DNA from 2 places in the Salinispora pacifica DSM 45544 genome. Region 1 is predicted to be linked to the other one. Evidence: riboswitches for the same ligand, from Rfam matches in the RefSeq annotation. Region 1 holds a riboswitch; the other holds the start of a gene.

Region 1 (7,515 bases):
CCAGAGTCGATGCGTTGGCGGAACGACGCGAATCGCTCGTCGCCGTAACTGGCGGGGAACCGTCATCCGCACCACTCGCCATAGATTCACCAGCAGATCCTCCCAGCCCTGCTCCCGTCCGGTAGGATCGGGGATCCCCGCCCGGCATTCAAGTGCCGCGAACGACCACGACATACCGGCATCAGCGCGGAAGCCTACAGGCTCCGCCAGGACACCGCCAAAGCTTGTCGCACCGTCCGCTCCTGCGGCCAGTCATGGGCTTGTGGCCTGATCGCAGGGATTTCGTGCGTATGTGCCTGAAGGAAAGTCGAGCGCGGTGGTGACCCCGCTGGGACCTCGTGATCCCACTAGCCAGGGTGACGTAGCCTGGCAAGCGTCCGCGACGAGCCGCCGCAGGTTGTGTGGTGGGCAGGACTGTCAATCGCACCGGCATCCTGCCACGAATCCGGTGCCGGCTGGAAGCACCCGCAACCTGGCGCTGATTCCCCCAGGTCAAGACTGACCGGCGAGTGAGACCTTGCCGTCATTGTCTGGACTACTGATCGGGGCTTCGCCTCGGCTAAGCCTCGAAAGCTCCGCAGCGGGCGCGAGGCGGAGAGTCCTTGGTAAGGCCGCAGGCCGCCGAGGGCCGGTGCCGACCCCCGACCGGCAAGGCCGCTACGTCCGACTGGCCGACAACCTGCGTACGCCACCAGCGCTACCCCGCCCACGTCTGACCAGCACGAACGCGACGGCCTGGTGGCTCACCACATCGCCAGGCCAGGCGCCGTATCCGCACTCACCCCAGACTCACGGGCCAGGTCGACCGCTCGCAATGCGCAGGCACGGCTGCCCGATCGGAAGCGAAGGCGGCGGGCACCGAACCTGGAAGGGGTTCGGTGCCCGCCAGGCACGATCGGTCAGGCGGAGTAGCCGCGCGTCGCGGCCCAGTTCGCCAGGGCGATCGTGGTCATCCAGTACGAGCTGGTCGCTGGATTCGCCGAGTCGGCGATCTGCACCAGACGACCATCGTCGTCGTATCCGACCACGGCGACGTAGTGACCGCCCGGGAAGGAGTGCCATCCGCCGGCGGTGTCGGTGGCGGAGCCGGCGATGTTCACCACCACGCTCCGGTCCTCGGAGATGGCCTTGACCACGTCGGCCTGAAGTTGGTCCATCTGCGCCGGGGTGGCCGAGCCGCCCGAGATCATCCGGGTCTGGTAAGGCTCCCCTGCCACCTCGGCATTGAGCACCCGCGTGGTGTCCTCGGCCGAGTCGGTGCCGAACTGGTCGGTGCCGAGCGGGCCAGCGAGTTCATCCTGCGTCCGCGCAACGCCGGTAGCGCTGAGGGCGTTCCGGACGGCGGCGGGGCCGCAGTAGTAGAAGTTGATCTGCGCTTGGTAGTCATACTCCAGCACCTTGGACGTCGGTGGCTCCGGTGCCGCCTCCTCGGTCAGGTCCGGGTCTGCCGTTGGCGCACTCAACGGCTCAGCACTCGACGGCTCAGCAGTCGACGGCTCAGCACTCGGAGGCGCGGCGTTGACCGCGACCGCCTCTGGGCCCGAGTCAGCGAGGTCGCTGCCGGCCTCGGAGGCGGCGGTGACGGGCACCGGCGAGATGGAGTCCTCGTCGCCGCCAACGGCGAGGGCGCCGGCACCGGTGGCCAGTACGAGGACGGCAGCCGAAGCGGCGGCCAACTGGTACGGGCGCTCCGGGGTCAGACGGCGGAGCTGTCGTTTCAGGCGATGTTTCACGGGTTCCTCCACAGGCTGTCGGGGGGCTGTGGCGCACCGCGCCGTTGGGTGGGCAGGCAGAGGCGGGCCGCACGGATCCGAAATTCGTGCGCCGGTGGCCACGAGGGGAGTACGCCCGGTCAGTCGCCGGGCTGTGCGGGATGGGTCAGCGCCCGGCGGTAGGCCAGACGGGCACGGACACCGCAGCACCGTGTCGGTGTAATGCCCACTGAGCGGAATAATGCTGCACTAAAAGACTCCTTCCGATACCGCCGACCGGGTTAGCTGACGGATTCGGACGGGAAGTGCGCCCTACCGCGAAACTCGCGGATTCACCCCAGGTAGAACGGGTCCCCGGTTCACCTTTCGGCAATTGAGCGGGTCGGCACGGCGTCGCCTCCTGCGAACGTTGACCGCACCGGACGCGCCGACACTACTGGCCAGCCACAACACTGCCAACCCTCCCTGACCTGCTGAAACATTGATCATGGCAAAGATTTTCGGACAGTGTCTCCGGCTCCGAATCAATGGGACGGTGAGCGGTCACGGCACTTCTGGTCAGGAACAGGACGGTTTACCGAAATCTGCGACAGGATTACTGCGTTGGTCGAACAGTCTGAGGCGCTTGACCGGTTCGGTCAAACTATGATCGACCTCATAGAGTCGGGTCCACGCGAGCCGCAAGGCGACCGCAGTACCGGCGGCACCTTCGCCGAATCCAGCCCCTGGACATACCCCCAGGTCGCCGACCGGCCAGGACTGGCCGACCTACCAACGCAGCAGGGCACCCTTCGGTTCGCCCTCCGGCCGGGCCGGACCAGCACGAAGCCATCGAGAAGCCGAAGGATTCCTGAACCAAGCCGTCGAACGGCGCTTCTGGCTGGCCGGATCTCCCCACCGGTGGCGTTGCCCCGCGATCAGGAAGGCGGCGCGTGGCGGGGTCAGCCCCGGCTCGACAGTCTCTCCTCGCGATCAGGACCACGCACTCCAGGTCGTCCGGGAACACGGGTGGGCCCTGGCCGGGCGACACCCCCTGCCCTTGCCCTTGCCCCAAAGGGAGGGGAGCTCATGTTGTCCCTATCGGGTAGGACGGACCGAGTCGCGAAGAACCTTTTTCTTAACCTAGCGCTCCAAAACCGTTCAAGGAAATCTCATCCCGTGCACCAACAGTCCGCCACTCGTTCCCGCTAACCTCTCCGGGTGGTCACCAATACTCGACAGCCACTGCTGAGCGTGATCGTCCCCGTATATCGCGTTGAGGAATATTTATATGATTGCCTCGACTCGATCCTTGGCGGGCTGAACGACGCCGACGCCGCCGACGTAGAGGTGGTCGCGGTTGATGACGCCTCTCCCGACCGGTGCGGCGATTTGCTGCACGCCTACGCCACCCGCCGACCGGCGACGCGTACGGTCACCCTGCCGAACAACGTGGGGCTCGGCCTGGCCCGCAACGCTGGGCTGAAGGCGTCGACCGGCCGATACGTCTGGTTCGTGGACAGCGACGACTGGCTGCCGCCAGGCTCGGTCTCAGCGGTGTTGGAGCGACTGCGCGCCGATCGACCGGACGTGCTGCTACTGGACCATCTCCGCGTATACCACGACGGCCGCGAAGAGCCCGACGCCAGCAGCCCGCTACTCCGGGGGGTGGACCGCTGCGTCCGGCTGACCGAGCGCCCGGAGCTGCTCCGAGTCCAGCACACCGCCTGGAACAAGGTGGTCCGCCGCACCTTCCTCGACAACCTGGGCCTGCTTTTCTTCCCCGGCTGGTACGAGGACATCCCATTCAGCCACCCGCTGCTTATCTCGGCGGAGCGGATCACGGTGCTCAATCGGGTCTGCTACTACTACCGCCTGGGCCGACCCGGCGCGATCACCGCCACCCCCAGCGAACGACACTTCGACGCGTTCAACCAATACAATCGACTATTCGAATGGTTGTCTACCGCCTACCCCCAGGAGACCAAACTGCACGCCGACCTGTTCGGGTTGATGGTCAGTCACCTGCTCGTGGTGGTGGGCAACGACCATCGAATGCCCGCGAAGCTGCGTCGCCCCTTCTTCCGTGAGGCGGCCACCCAGTACCAGCGCTACCGGCCGGCTGGCGGCTATCCTCGCCCCGGCGGGGTGCGGGGCCTCAAGCATCGCCTCCTTGCGGCGAACAGCTACCTGCTCTACACCGCGCTGCGCACCGCGCATCGGCTCGCCAGGCGGCCTCCGTCGAAGGCCAGCACCGTCCCGCCTGCCGGCCGTACGGCGGTCTCCGCCGAGCAGCAGCCTGACCCACTGACGGCTTCCCGATGACCGCCACCCTGCGTCCGGCTGACTCCGGAGACCTCGACCGGATGCGGCGCTGGCGCAACCACCCCCAGGTACGCGGCACGAGCCTGACCCAGCACGAGATCGCTCCGGAGGAACACCTGGCCTGGTGGTCGACGGTGCGGGACGAGCCCGACCGCCGGGTGCTCATCTATCTGCACGGTGGGAGGTCGGCCGGCGTCGTGACCTTCACCGGTGTCGCCTCCCAGGACAAGGCCCTGACCTGGGGGTTCTACCTGGACATTGTGGGCCTTGAGGAACGCGGTGAGCTGCTACCCGCCTGGATCGGGCTGCAGCAGGCCGCGATCGAGCACGCCTTCGGGTCACTCGCGGCCCAAACCCTCGGCGGCGAGACCCTGGCCGACAACCAACCAGTACTGGCGCTACACCGCCGCTTCGGGTTCCGGGTCGTCCGGCGCTATGAACGGGACATTGACGGTAGACCACACCAGGTGGTGTGGACAGAACTGAGCAGGAGAGCATGAGCAGCACAGTAAAGATCGGGCCGCACCTGGTCGGGCCCGGCGAGCCGCCACTCGTGGTTGCCGAGGTTTCCGGTAACCACAACGGCAGCCTGGACCGGGCACTGGAGATCGTGGACGCGGTGGCGGCGAGCGGCGCCCAGGCACTCAAGTTGCAGACGTACACACCGGACACCATCACCATCGACCACGACAGCCCGGCCTTTCGTATCTCCGATGGGCATGACCTGTGGGGCGGCGAGAACCTCTACCAGCTCTTTCAGCGGGCGCACACGCCGTACGAGTGGCATGGGCCGCTCTTCGAGCGGGCCCGCCAGCACGGACTGACGGTCTTCTCCTCGCCGTTCGACCACACCGCGGTGGAGCTGCTGGAGGAGCTGAACGCTCCGGCGTACAAGATCGCCTCGTCGGAATTGGTCGACCTGCCGTTGATCCGGCTGGTCGCGAGTACCGGCAAACCCCTGGTCATCTCCACGGGGATGGCCACGATGGCGGAGATCGACGCCGCGGTCCGGGCGGCCCAGGAGGGGGGTGCCGACGGCGTGGTGCTCCTCGCCTGTACCGCCTCCTACCCGGCGCCTCCGCAGGACAGTAACCTGCGCCGCATACCGGTGCTGGCCGACGCCTTCGGCTTGCCGGTCGGCCTCTCCGACCACACACCCGGGATCGGGGTACCAGTGGCCTCGGTGGCGTTGGGGGCCTGCCTGGTCGAGAAGCATGTCACGCTGGCCCGGGCCGACGGGGGCGTGGACTCGGACTTCTCGCTGGAACCGGCCGAGCTGGCCGCGCTGCGGGTGGAGACCGAGCGCGCCTGGACGGCGATGGGCAGTGCGGTGGTCGGCCCCACCCCCACCGAACGTGAGGGCCTGCGCTTCCGTCGCTCGCTGCATGTGGTCGCCGAGGTGCGGGCCGGAGAGCCGGTTACCCGCGCGAACATCCGGTCCATCCGACCGGCCGGGGGCCTGCACCCGGACGAGTTGGACCGGGTACTCGGGCGCACCTTCACCCGGGACGTGGAACGCGGCACCCCGTTGGGCTGGGAGCAGATCTGATCGGACTCGAAGGGGCCCGAGGTGATGATCACCCGGGCCCCAGCTGTCCTCAGCAGTTGACTGTGACCAGCCGAACGAACTCCCGCAGCAAATCGTGGCCGTCCCACACCGGAGCGAAGGTCAACGCCGCGCCGAACGGCACGATCCGGTCTATTCCTCGTCCCCCCAGGCTCCGGGCCAGCGCCGTCAGCTCGTCCCGAGCAAAACCGAAGTGGGTGAGGGTCTGGTCGCGGCGACGCACGAACGGCACCAACTCCGTCAGGTCCGACACTGTGACGAAGGGGAAGGTGCCGGCGCCCAGCCAGTGCCGCGGGGTGGCGGAGACCTCGGCCAGTTCCAGGGTTGCCAGGGCATTGCGGTGGAAGACCATCCGCCGCACGCCCCCGTCGGCAGCCAGCCCGTACGCACCGACCCGCTGCTCCACCGCCATCGCCGCGTCCACGTCCCAGCCGCGCTCCCGGACCACGCCGTCCAGCAGGGCGACGAACTCGGCGCGGACCTCCTCAGCCTGCTCCGCCGCGCCGACCAGGAAGACGGTACGTGGCGAGGCGCAGGCCGCCTGATCAAACCAGTACGCGTCGTTGGCGAACGCGTTGGCCGCGTCCCGCCGCCGTCGCGCCGACGCCGCCGCCCAGCCGGACACCGACAGCATGGCGAAGGAGGACCGATCAGGGAAGGTGAGGTCCCGGGCTGCCGGCGCGAGTGGATGCCGTCGAAGGTTCTCCACCGCCCGGTCCCCGCCCCAGAGGACGCGCAGGTCGCTGGTGGCGCTCAACTCGGCGGTCACCGCGTCATCGTGGCCGTAGGTGACCATGTGCTGGGTACGCGCCACCACCGGGTCAGCCTCGGCGAGGCTGGCGTTGAGCACCTCGAGTACCGTCTCGGCGGCCGCCGCGGACCGCGGCGACACCCGGACCACGTTGGTGTTACCCGCCAGCGCGGAGAGCGCCCACGAGTAGACGAAGATGGTGTCTACATTGGCTGGTGGGACGTGGAACACCCGCCCGCGGGGGAACACGAGCGTGTCCGGCCCGAGCGTGGAGTGCAGCCGCTCGATCGCGCCCAGCAATTCCCGACGGCGGAGGAAGAAGCCGAGGGACCCCAGCTCGGGGTGCCGCCGGGCCAGCGCCGGAGTGAGTAGCCGGTTGGCGACCGTGGCCAGGAAGTCCACCATCCGCGGATCTCCGACGGCCAACGGCTCCGCCTCGTCCGGTGCCAGCAGGTCCGACACGGAGATGGTCTCGCCGACGGGGAAACGCATCCGTAGCGTCATGGCGTACCTCCCGGATAGGTGTCGCTGCAGCCACGCGCCTCAGCGCGGGGTAACCGGCCGAGCACGCCGAAGCGCTTACCGGGCCAGTGCCCGTCGTCGATTCCATGCACCACGCCAAGGTCCTCGGTGAGCAGCACCTGCCCGGGGTACGAGGTGGGCAGGGTACTCAGCACCTCGATGATCCCTGGCGTGCCCACCGGCGCCTCCTGCCAGGTCACCGGGTCCCGGATGATCACATCGGCGAAGTCCGGGCAGTAGAGCGAGCCGCCCTCCGGCCCCTCCAGGAAGACGGTGCCGATCTGCTCGACCATCCCGTAGAAGTTGTGGATCCGGGTCAGACCGGTGTCCACGCCGAAGCGGCGACGGAACTCGGCGTTGTCGACCGCCCGGTCGGCGAGCTTCTTCCAGCCGCCGGAGTGCACCAGGATGCCCTGGGAAAGGTCCAGTCCGTGCTCGCGGGCCACCTCGTAGAGGTAGGTCCAGACCATGAAGGTGAACCCGAAGATCAGGAAGGGCGTACGACCGTGCCGGTCCAGGAAGGCCCGCAGCGCCTCGACGTCCGGTCGATCGTCGGCGTCAAGCAGCCAGTGGTGGTCCCGACCGAAGTTCACCATGCCGAGGGCACCCGCGCCCCGCGCAGAGTAGGAGCGGCGGTCGCCGACCACGCCCCGACCCTC
Region 2 (7,515 bases), 3.2 Mb from region 1:
CTGGCAGGCGCCCGAGGCGGCGGACTGGCCGCTACCGGTGCGGGTGGAGGCCGCGGTGCTGCACGTGGCGCTGGCCGAGCAGGCGGGGGATGCCCGGCGGGCGCACCGGACCCTGGAGGCCGCCCTCGACCTGGCCGGAGCGGAGGGGGTCCGGCGGCCGTTCACCCGCGCGGACCCGGAGATCCGTGACCTGCTGGCAGCGCATCTGGATGCCGGTACGGCGCACTGGTCGGCGGTGAGCGACCTGGTCCGCGGAGTGGAGGAGCCGGACGAACGGCCCGGGCCGGCCAGGGCCGCACTGGCCGAGCCACTGACCGAACGTGAAGTGACCATCCTGCGCTACCTGCAGAGCATCCTTTCCAACGTGGAGATCGCGGCCGAGTTGTCGTTGTCGATCAACACGGTTAAGACCCATGTGCGTAATATCTATCGCAAGCTCGACGCCTCCCGCCGTCGGGAGGCCGTCCGTCGGGCCCGGGAACTGCGGCTGATCTGATCAGCGACGTCGACCATCACCGCCACGGTGCCGGTCATTCCCGGTCGGCGGCGTCGACCGCCGCCAGCAGGTCGGCGAGGTCGAATCCACCGTTGTGTCGGGCGCCGTTGACGAACAGGGTCGGAGTGGCCTGCACGCCGCTGCGGATGCCACCGACGAAGTCTCGCCGGACTCGGTCGCCGTGGGCCTGCTGATCGGTCTCGGCGTCGATTTCGGCGGCGGAGAGGCCGAGTTGTCCGACGCCGAGCGAGAGGTGCACCGGATCGAGTTGGTCCTGGTGTTCGTACAACCAGTCGTGCATCTCCCAGAATCGGCCTCGGACGCCGGCCGCCTCGGTGGCATGGGCCGCGTTTTCCGCGTACGGATGCACGTTGGAGATCGGAAAGTGTCGGTAGACCAGCCGGACCATGTCGGCCCGTTGTCGGAGCAGTTCGGCGAGGTTGGCGTAGGCCACCCCGCAGAACTGGCACTGGAAGTCCGCGTACTCGACGAGCGTCACCGGCGCGTCCACCGGTCCCCGGATGTGGTCGCTCTCCACAACCGGGGTTCGGAGGAGTGGGGTGACCTGGTGTGGGGTCGTCATCACCGCACCACCAAACGGTTGCCACGTGCCGACTGGGCCGGCACGTTCGGATCGGTCATGCCTCCTACTGTCGCCGGCAGCCGGGTGAGGAGGACTCACCCGGCCCGGATGGTTCCCGACCCCGCAGCGTCGGCGCGACGAGGCGGTTGTGGGGTCGGGAGTGCCGGCTGTGCCCGTGCTGGGCGACCACGCCGCGCGGCCCGGGTCTCCGCCTTTCGTCGCATCGGGCCGCTACATTGGGCCGTGACTGTTTCGGGTCCCGGGTACTCCGGCCCTTGACTGTTTGGGTGGGGAACTGTTCAGGTGGAGAACTGTTGGGATGGAGAACTGTTCCGGATGAGAGCTGTTCGTGTTAGGGCTGTTCCCGTTGAGGCAGCTCCGTAACCGAAGGGTGAAATATTCGGATAAGGGTGACCTGGCATTCGAACCACAAGAACTACTCATCCCAGGGGGTGGCGACCGAGCGTGTTGGAGGAATACTCTCGGTCGCGGCCTGCGTACTGATGAGGCGCCTGTTGACTGGCGAGTGGAGGTGCTCGCGTGAGCCTGTCGATCGTAAAGTCGGTCCTACCCGGGAGCGTCGTGGAGATCTCACCGCGTGGTGAGATCGATGTCGATACCGCATACGAGGTGCGTGAGGCGGTCGCTGAGGCCCTGGCCAAAAGCCATCCTCGCCGCATCGAGTTGAATATGCGGCTGGTGACCTTTATCGACTCTGTCGGCATCAGCGCGATGGTTGCCGGCTTCCAGACCGCAGAGGTGAGCGGTGTGAGGCTGGTGGTGACCGAGCCCAGCCGATTCGTACACCGGCAGCTCTGGGTCGCTGGCCTGCTCGGTCTCTTCGGTGCCCCCGAGCCCTACTTCGCGGGGGCGACGGCCCCGGAGGCCCTGCCGGGGGGCTGATTCAGCTCGTGCCAGGCGGGTGCGCGGGCCGGGAGCTGTTCGCCAGCGGACGGCTCCCGGCCCGACCACCGGTTAGTACACCGACAGGTGCACGTGGTTTGTATGGTCGCTGGATGGGTCGCCGGCGGCCCCGCTGTACGACTTCCACCCACTGCTGGGCAGCCAGATCTGCCGGTACCAGATCACGTACAGCACCGCGAGTTGGTCGGCGTTGTCCACCAGAAACGCCGCCAGGTTGTTGCCGTAGGTCCGGTCGTCGCCGGTGGCATCTCCACCGAATCCGTCCTGCTGAGCGGCGAAGTCGCAGGCCCGGCCCTTCGGGTGCTCGCCGGAGTTGCCGGGGCGATAGCAGGACACATAGCGGGTGAAGCCGGCCGCCTTGGCCTCGTTCAGCGCATGCAGCGTTCGCGGGGTAATGCAACCATCCGCCGGCGTGGGATCATTGACGCTGCAGGATTCGGCCGGCCAGGAGCCGTCCGGGTTGCGCGGGGCCGGGTCTGCCCGGGCCGAGTTCTGGGTGGTGTTGGTGGCCGCAGCCGCAGCTGCGGCTGCGGCTGCGGCCGCGGCGCTGGCCTGTTCATTGGCGACCGTCAGCGCCTTCTCCGCCTGCTGTTTGCGCTTGGCCATCAGGGCCTCTTGCTTGCGCTGTTCGATGATCTCCGCTTCGACCGCGCGGGTGTCCTGGGCGATCTTTTTCTGGGTCTGCTGCAACTCGTCTATGGCTCGGTTCTCGTTGGCGACCGTCGCCTCCAGCGTCGCGACGCGGTCCAGGAAGTCCGCCGGCGAGGTGTTGTCGAGCAGCACCGACGCCGTGCGCAGTGGACCGGTCCGATACGCCTGGCCGGCGATCTGCTCCACCCGCTCGGTGCGCTCGGCCTGTTCGGCCTTGGCGGTCTTGAGTTGGGCGGTGAGCTGCTGCTGCCGCTGCACCGACTCGGCCAGCGCCTGTTTGGCGTCCAGGAATCCCTTGCTGGCTTCCTCGAGCGCGGCGCGAAGGGCAGCGGTGCCGCCCTCCGGATCGTCGGTCACCGCGACCTGCCGGGCGGGGGGAGCGGCTACCGTGGGGCCGGCGGGGGCAAGGCCGACACTGAGGGTGAGCGCCACGATGATCAGTGCCGCCACCCGGGCGGCGCGGTGTCGTACGGGTGCCGCTGCTGGCATATGCAGATGTCCTTCCGTCGGCCACCGACCGGGTTAGCTGACGGGTTCGGGACGGAAGATCCCTACCGCTGACGCGGATGCACCCCAGGTACCTGGTTCCCCGGCTCACCCTGGCGGGTGATTAGGCGGCGGCCCGGCCGGCACCGGTGGGTGCCGCCTGGCGTAGGCCGGCTCAGAGCCTAACCGGTGCTCCTGAGCCGGGCGCACTCGGCAGTTGATCAGAAACTACACCGCCCGACGGAACCGCAGTCCCCACTGGTTGACCCCGGCTCGACCTGCAGTGTCGCGTGCTCGATTCGGAAGTCCTCCTGCAGCGCGGACCGGGCGGCTCCGAGGACCGCGCCGAGGTCGGCGGCGGGGGCGATGGTGAGATGTGCGGAGGCTACCTCCATCCCGGAGGTGAGGGTCCAGATGTGCAGGTCGTGCACCTCACTCACCCCGGATACGGCGACCAGCCGGTCGTGTACCGCGGTGACCTTCAGATGTTCCGGCGCGGCCTGCACCAGGATGCGTAGGGCTGCCCGGCCGAGCCGCCAGGTTCGCGGCAGGATGAACAGCCCGATCGCCACCGCGACCAGCGGGTCAGCCCACCACCACCCGGTGCCGGCGATGACCAGTGCCGCCGCGATCACGCCGAGGCTGCCGAGTAGGTCGCCCAGCACCTCGAGGTAGGCGCCCTGGATGTTGATGCTCTCCTGCGCGCCCGGGCGTAGCAGCGCGAAGGCGACGATGTTGGCGAGCAGGCCCAGGATCGCCACAACCAACATGGGCCCGGTGCTTACCTCGCGCGGATCACCGAACCGGCGGACGGCCTCCACCAGCACATAGATCGAGACGGCGGAGAGAAGCAGGGCGTTGGCGAGGGCGGCCAGCACCTCTAGCCGGTAGAGCCCAAAGGTCCGCTGCGGGTCACTGTCGCGGCGCCGGGTGGCGGTCAGCGCGGCGAGGGCCATGCCGATGCCGAGGACATCGGTGAACATGTGCCCGGCGTCGCTGAGCAGGGCCAGAGATCCGGTGCGGACGGCGGTCACCGCTTCCGTCACCATCAGGGCGGCGAGCAGGGCGAAGGCGGCCCAGAGGCGCCCCCGGTGCCGCTGCCCCGCGTTGGTCACCGCCCCGTGGTGGTCATGTGCTGCACCCACTCGGACACCTTCCGCCGGCTGTCCGGTCCTGCACCCAACCTATGTTCACATTGCCATGTGTATAGCTAGCTGCGGGAATTAGACCGAGTCGTGCCGCGGAACGCGACCAGCGGGGACACCCCAGCGGTCCCACCCCCGGCGGCGCGACCGGATCGAGCACAGCTCAACCGGACAGGTCAACCGTGGTGAGCCGTTGGGTGGCGCGGGACAGCGCGACGTACAACGTCCGTACGCCCGACCCCGGCTCCGCCCGGATCTCGCCCGGGGCGACCAGGACGACGCCGTCGTACTCCATGCCCTTGGCCTCCAGGCTCGTCACCACCTGCAACCGGGGCGCGTCGATCCCGTCCAGCCACCCGGCTACCTCGGCCCGACGCGGCACCGGCGTGACCACGCCGACCGTGCCGGGGACCTCGGCGAGCAAGGTGTTGACCGCCGTGCGCACGGTGGTCTCCAACTCCGCCGGCGGCACGCTCAGCTGCACCGGGGCGACGCCGGTGGAGCGGACGGCGGTCGGCAGCGGGAGGTCCGGGTCAACCCGCCGGATCTCGGCCGCCGCCACCGCGAAGATCTCCGCCGGGTTGCGGTAGTTGGTGGTCAGGGTGAAGTGGTGCCGCGCGCGCCGGCCGAGCGCCTGGTCGCGGGCTCGAGCCAACTCCGTTGGGTCACCGGTCCATGCCGTCTGCGCGGGATCGCCGACGACGGTCCACGAGGCCAACCGCCCCCGGCGGCCGATCATCCGCCACTGCATCGGCGACACGTCCTGGGACTCGTCCACCACCACGTGCGTGTACTCGCGATAGTCCTCGGGGCGTTCCCGGGCCGCCGCTCGGGCGGCGCGCTGCCGATCGGCGAACGTGCTCAGCTCGCGTACTCCGCCGGCCAGTTGGAACGGGTCCCGCCGCGGCCGGGCCGGCTTCATCGGCTTGCCCAGCAGGGCGTCCAACTCATCGAGCAGCGCGACGTCGGCCACGGTCAACCCAAGGGCGGCCCCGGCCCGGTACGCCTCGCCGAGCAGGCGGACCTCGTCGGCGGAGAGCACCCCCGCGGCGTAGCGGCGCAGCCGCTCGGGCTCGGCCAGCCAGCCGAGTACGTGCCGCGGGTGGAGCCGCGGCCACCACGCCTTGAGGAACTCGCGGAAGTCCGTCCGGTCGGCCAGCTCGTCCTCGAACGCCCGCTGCTGCGGCAGGCCGGGAACGCCCAGCTGCCGGGCCTGCGCCCAGAGCGCGGCGAAGACGCCGTCGAAGCCGGCCCGGCGTACCTCGTTGCGCCGCGCGCCCCGCCGCAACGCCCGATCCCGGATCGCGGTCAGCTCGCGACGATCCACCCGCAGTAGCTCGCCCCGGTAGAGCAGCCGCAGCTCGTTCGGGGTGCCCGGCGCCGCGTCCCGGGCGGCCCGCTCCAAGACCCGCCGCATCCGCAGCGAGCCCTTCACCGCGGCGACCTCCGGTGGGTCGGTACGGGTCGCACGGACCCCCGGGAAGAGCCCACCGAGCGCGGCGAGGGTGGCGGTCTCCTCGCCCAGCGACGGCAGCACCGACCCGATGTACTCGACGAACACGGCCGACGGCCCGACCACCAGAATGCCGCCGCCGGCGTACCGGCTGCGGTCGGTGTAGAGCAGGTACGCCGCCCGGTGCAGGGCCACCGCCGTCTTGCCGGTCCCCGGGCCGCCGGAGACCACGGTGACACCGGAGCCTGGCGAGCGGATCGCCTCGTCCTGCTCCCGCTGGATGGTCGCCACAATGTCCCGCATTCCCCGCCCGGTCGCCTGGGACAGGGCAGCCAGCAGGGCGCCGTCGCCGACCGTCGTCATCTCCGGCGGAGTGGCAGCCGGGTCGAGCAGGTCGTCCTCGATCCCGGTGACCCGCTCTCCGCTTGAGGAGATCATGCGGCGGCGAATCACGCCCAGCGGCTGTGCCGGGGTCGCCCGGTAGAAGGCGGCGGCGGCCGGGGCCCGCCAGTCCACCACCAGTGTCCTGGCACTCTCGTCCCGAATGCCGAGGCGGCCGACGTGCAGCACCTGCCCGTTGTGCAGGTCGAGTCGGCCGAAGACGAGCCCCTCGTGCTCGGCGTCGAGCAGGTGTCGGCGCTGCGCCGCGTGAAAGACCATCGCGTCCCGCTCGACGAGCGCGCCGAAGTTGCCGACCCGGGCCAGGCGGTAGCCGTCGGACTCGGCGCGGACCGCCGCCTGGCGCAGCTCGGCGAGGCGCGCGTACACCCGGTCCAGGTGCCGCTGCTCGACGGCGATCTCCTGCTCCAGCTCGGTCCGGTCGGTCAACGCTCGTTCCTCCTGGGGTCGGTGACCAGCGCCGCGCGGGACACGCGGCGGTCAACCGCACGAGGGTACGCCCCGGCTGTGTGCACCGCGCCAGGGCGCTCAGCAGCGGGAGTGCACCCCGCTGACCAGCAAAGAACGATGCGGCCCGCCGGGATGTCCCGACGGGCCGCATCGTTCGTCGCTCCCCGAGCGGGGTAGCTGGCTGGCGGGAGGGTCAGCCCTCGAAGACGCCGGCCTCGACGAGGCGCTTCTCGGTGGCGTCCCAGCCGTCACCCGGGTGGGTGGCGTTGAGGGCGCTCAGCTCTGCCCGGATCTTGGCGGCGTGCCCCGCCGCGGCCAGCGTCCGGATCTCCTCGACGAAGGCGTCGGAGTCGGTGCGCAGGTGTTCCGTCTTGCCGTTGGTCAGGTTACGGACGTACGCGTTCCGGCCGCCGTTGAGCGGGATCACGTACTTGAACTCGCCCAGCACGCTGAGGGCACCACCCTGGCCAGCCTGGCCGGCCCGGACAGACGCGCGCGCGGTCTTCGAGGTGTTACTCGCCACGGAGGTACTCCTTGCAGACGTACGGTGAGGACGCGGGTAAGACGTCCGGGGGCTGGTGCGGACCTCACCCGGTGGGTGATCCCGCGGAGAATTCGCGGCACAGGCCGCCAATGGAACTGTACACGAGCGTGGGGCCGGGTTGGCCACCGCCTCGGGCTGGTCCAACGGGTTCACCCGACCGGCTATTCCGGGACCCGATTTTCCGAATCCCTAGCGCACCATCTGTCACACCAGTCATGATGTGCCCCGGTAGCCACCTGGCGCGACGAGGTCGTAGGGGAAGACGCACCTCGCTCCCCGGGAGGTCACCGTGCCAACGCGTGGCGTCGTATACGTCCACTCGACCCCGCTCGCCGTGTGCTCGCACGTCGAGTGGGCGATCGCGCGCGTCCTTGCGGCGCCGGT

Evidence for each region. A riboswitch is a leader RNA that binds a small molecule or an ion and turns the genes downstream of it on or off. The one in region 1 is predicted to bind cyclic di-AMP.
Region 2: it holds a riboswitch for cyclic di-AMP, as region 1 does, so the genes downstream of both, SALPAC3_RS0120705 (coiled-coil domain-containing protein) here and SALPAC3_RS0105860 (C39 family peptidase) in region 1, are expected to answer to the same signal.

The regions. Positions count from the first base shown of each region.
Region 1 covers NZ_KB905359.1:1,303,046-1,310,560, forward strand. The annotation lists gene SALPAC3_RS0105860 (C39 family peptidase) at 900-1,745, opposite strand; cyclic di-AMP (ydaO/yuaA leader) riboswitch at 1,968-2,102, opposite strand; gene SALPAC3_RS0105865 (glycosyltransferase family 2 protein) at 2,913-4,016, shown strand; gene SALPAC3_RS0105870 (GNAT family N-acetyltransferase) at 4,013-4,516, shown strand; gene pseI (pseudaminic acid synthase) at 4,513-5,565, shown strand; gene SALPAC3_RS0105880 (acyl-CoA reductase) at 5,615-6,838, opposite strand; gene SALPAC3_RS0105885 (LuxE/PaaK family acyltransferase) at 6,835-7,515, opposite strand, start outside.
Region 2 covers NZ_KB905359.1:4,494,706-4,502,220, forward strand. The annotation lists gene SALPAC3_RS0120690 (winged helix-turn-helix domain-containing protein) at 1-496, shown strand, start outside; gene SALPAC3_RS0120695 (DsbA family protein) at 531-1,079, opposite strand; gene SALPAC3_RS0120700 (STAS domain-containing protein) at 1,620-1,982, shown strand; gene SALPAC3_RS0120705 (coiled-coil domain-containing protein) at 2,055-3,143, opposite strand; cyclic di-AMP (ydaO/yuaA leader) riboswitch at 3,150-3,281, opposite strand; gene SALPAC3_RS0120710 (cation diffusion facilitator family transporter) at 3,362-4,285, opposite strand; gene SALPAC3_RS0120715 (HelD family protein) at 4,449-6,566, opposite strand; gene SALPAC3_RS0120720 (hypothetical protein) at 6,781-7,110, opposite strand; gene SALPAC3_RS0120725 (DUF3145 domain-containing protein) at 7,421-7,515, shown strand, end outside.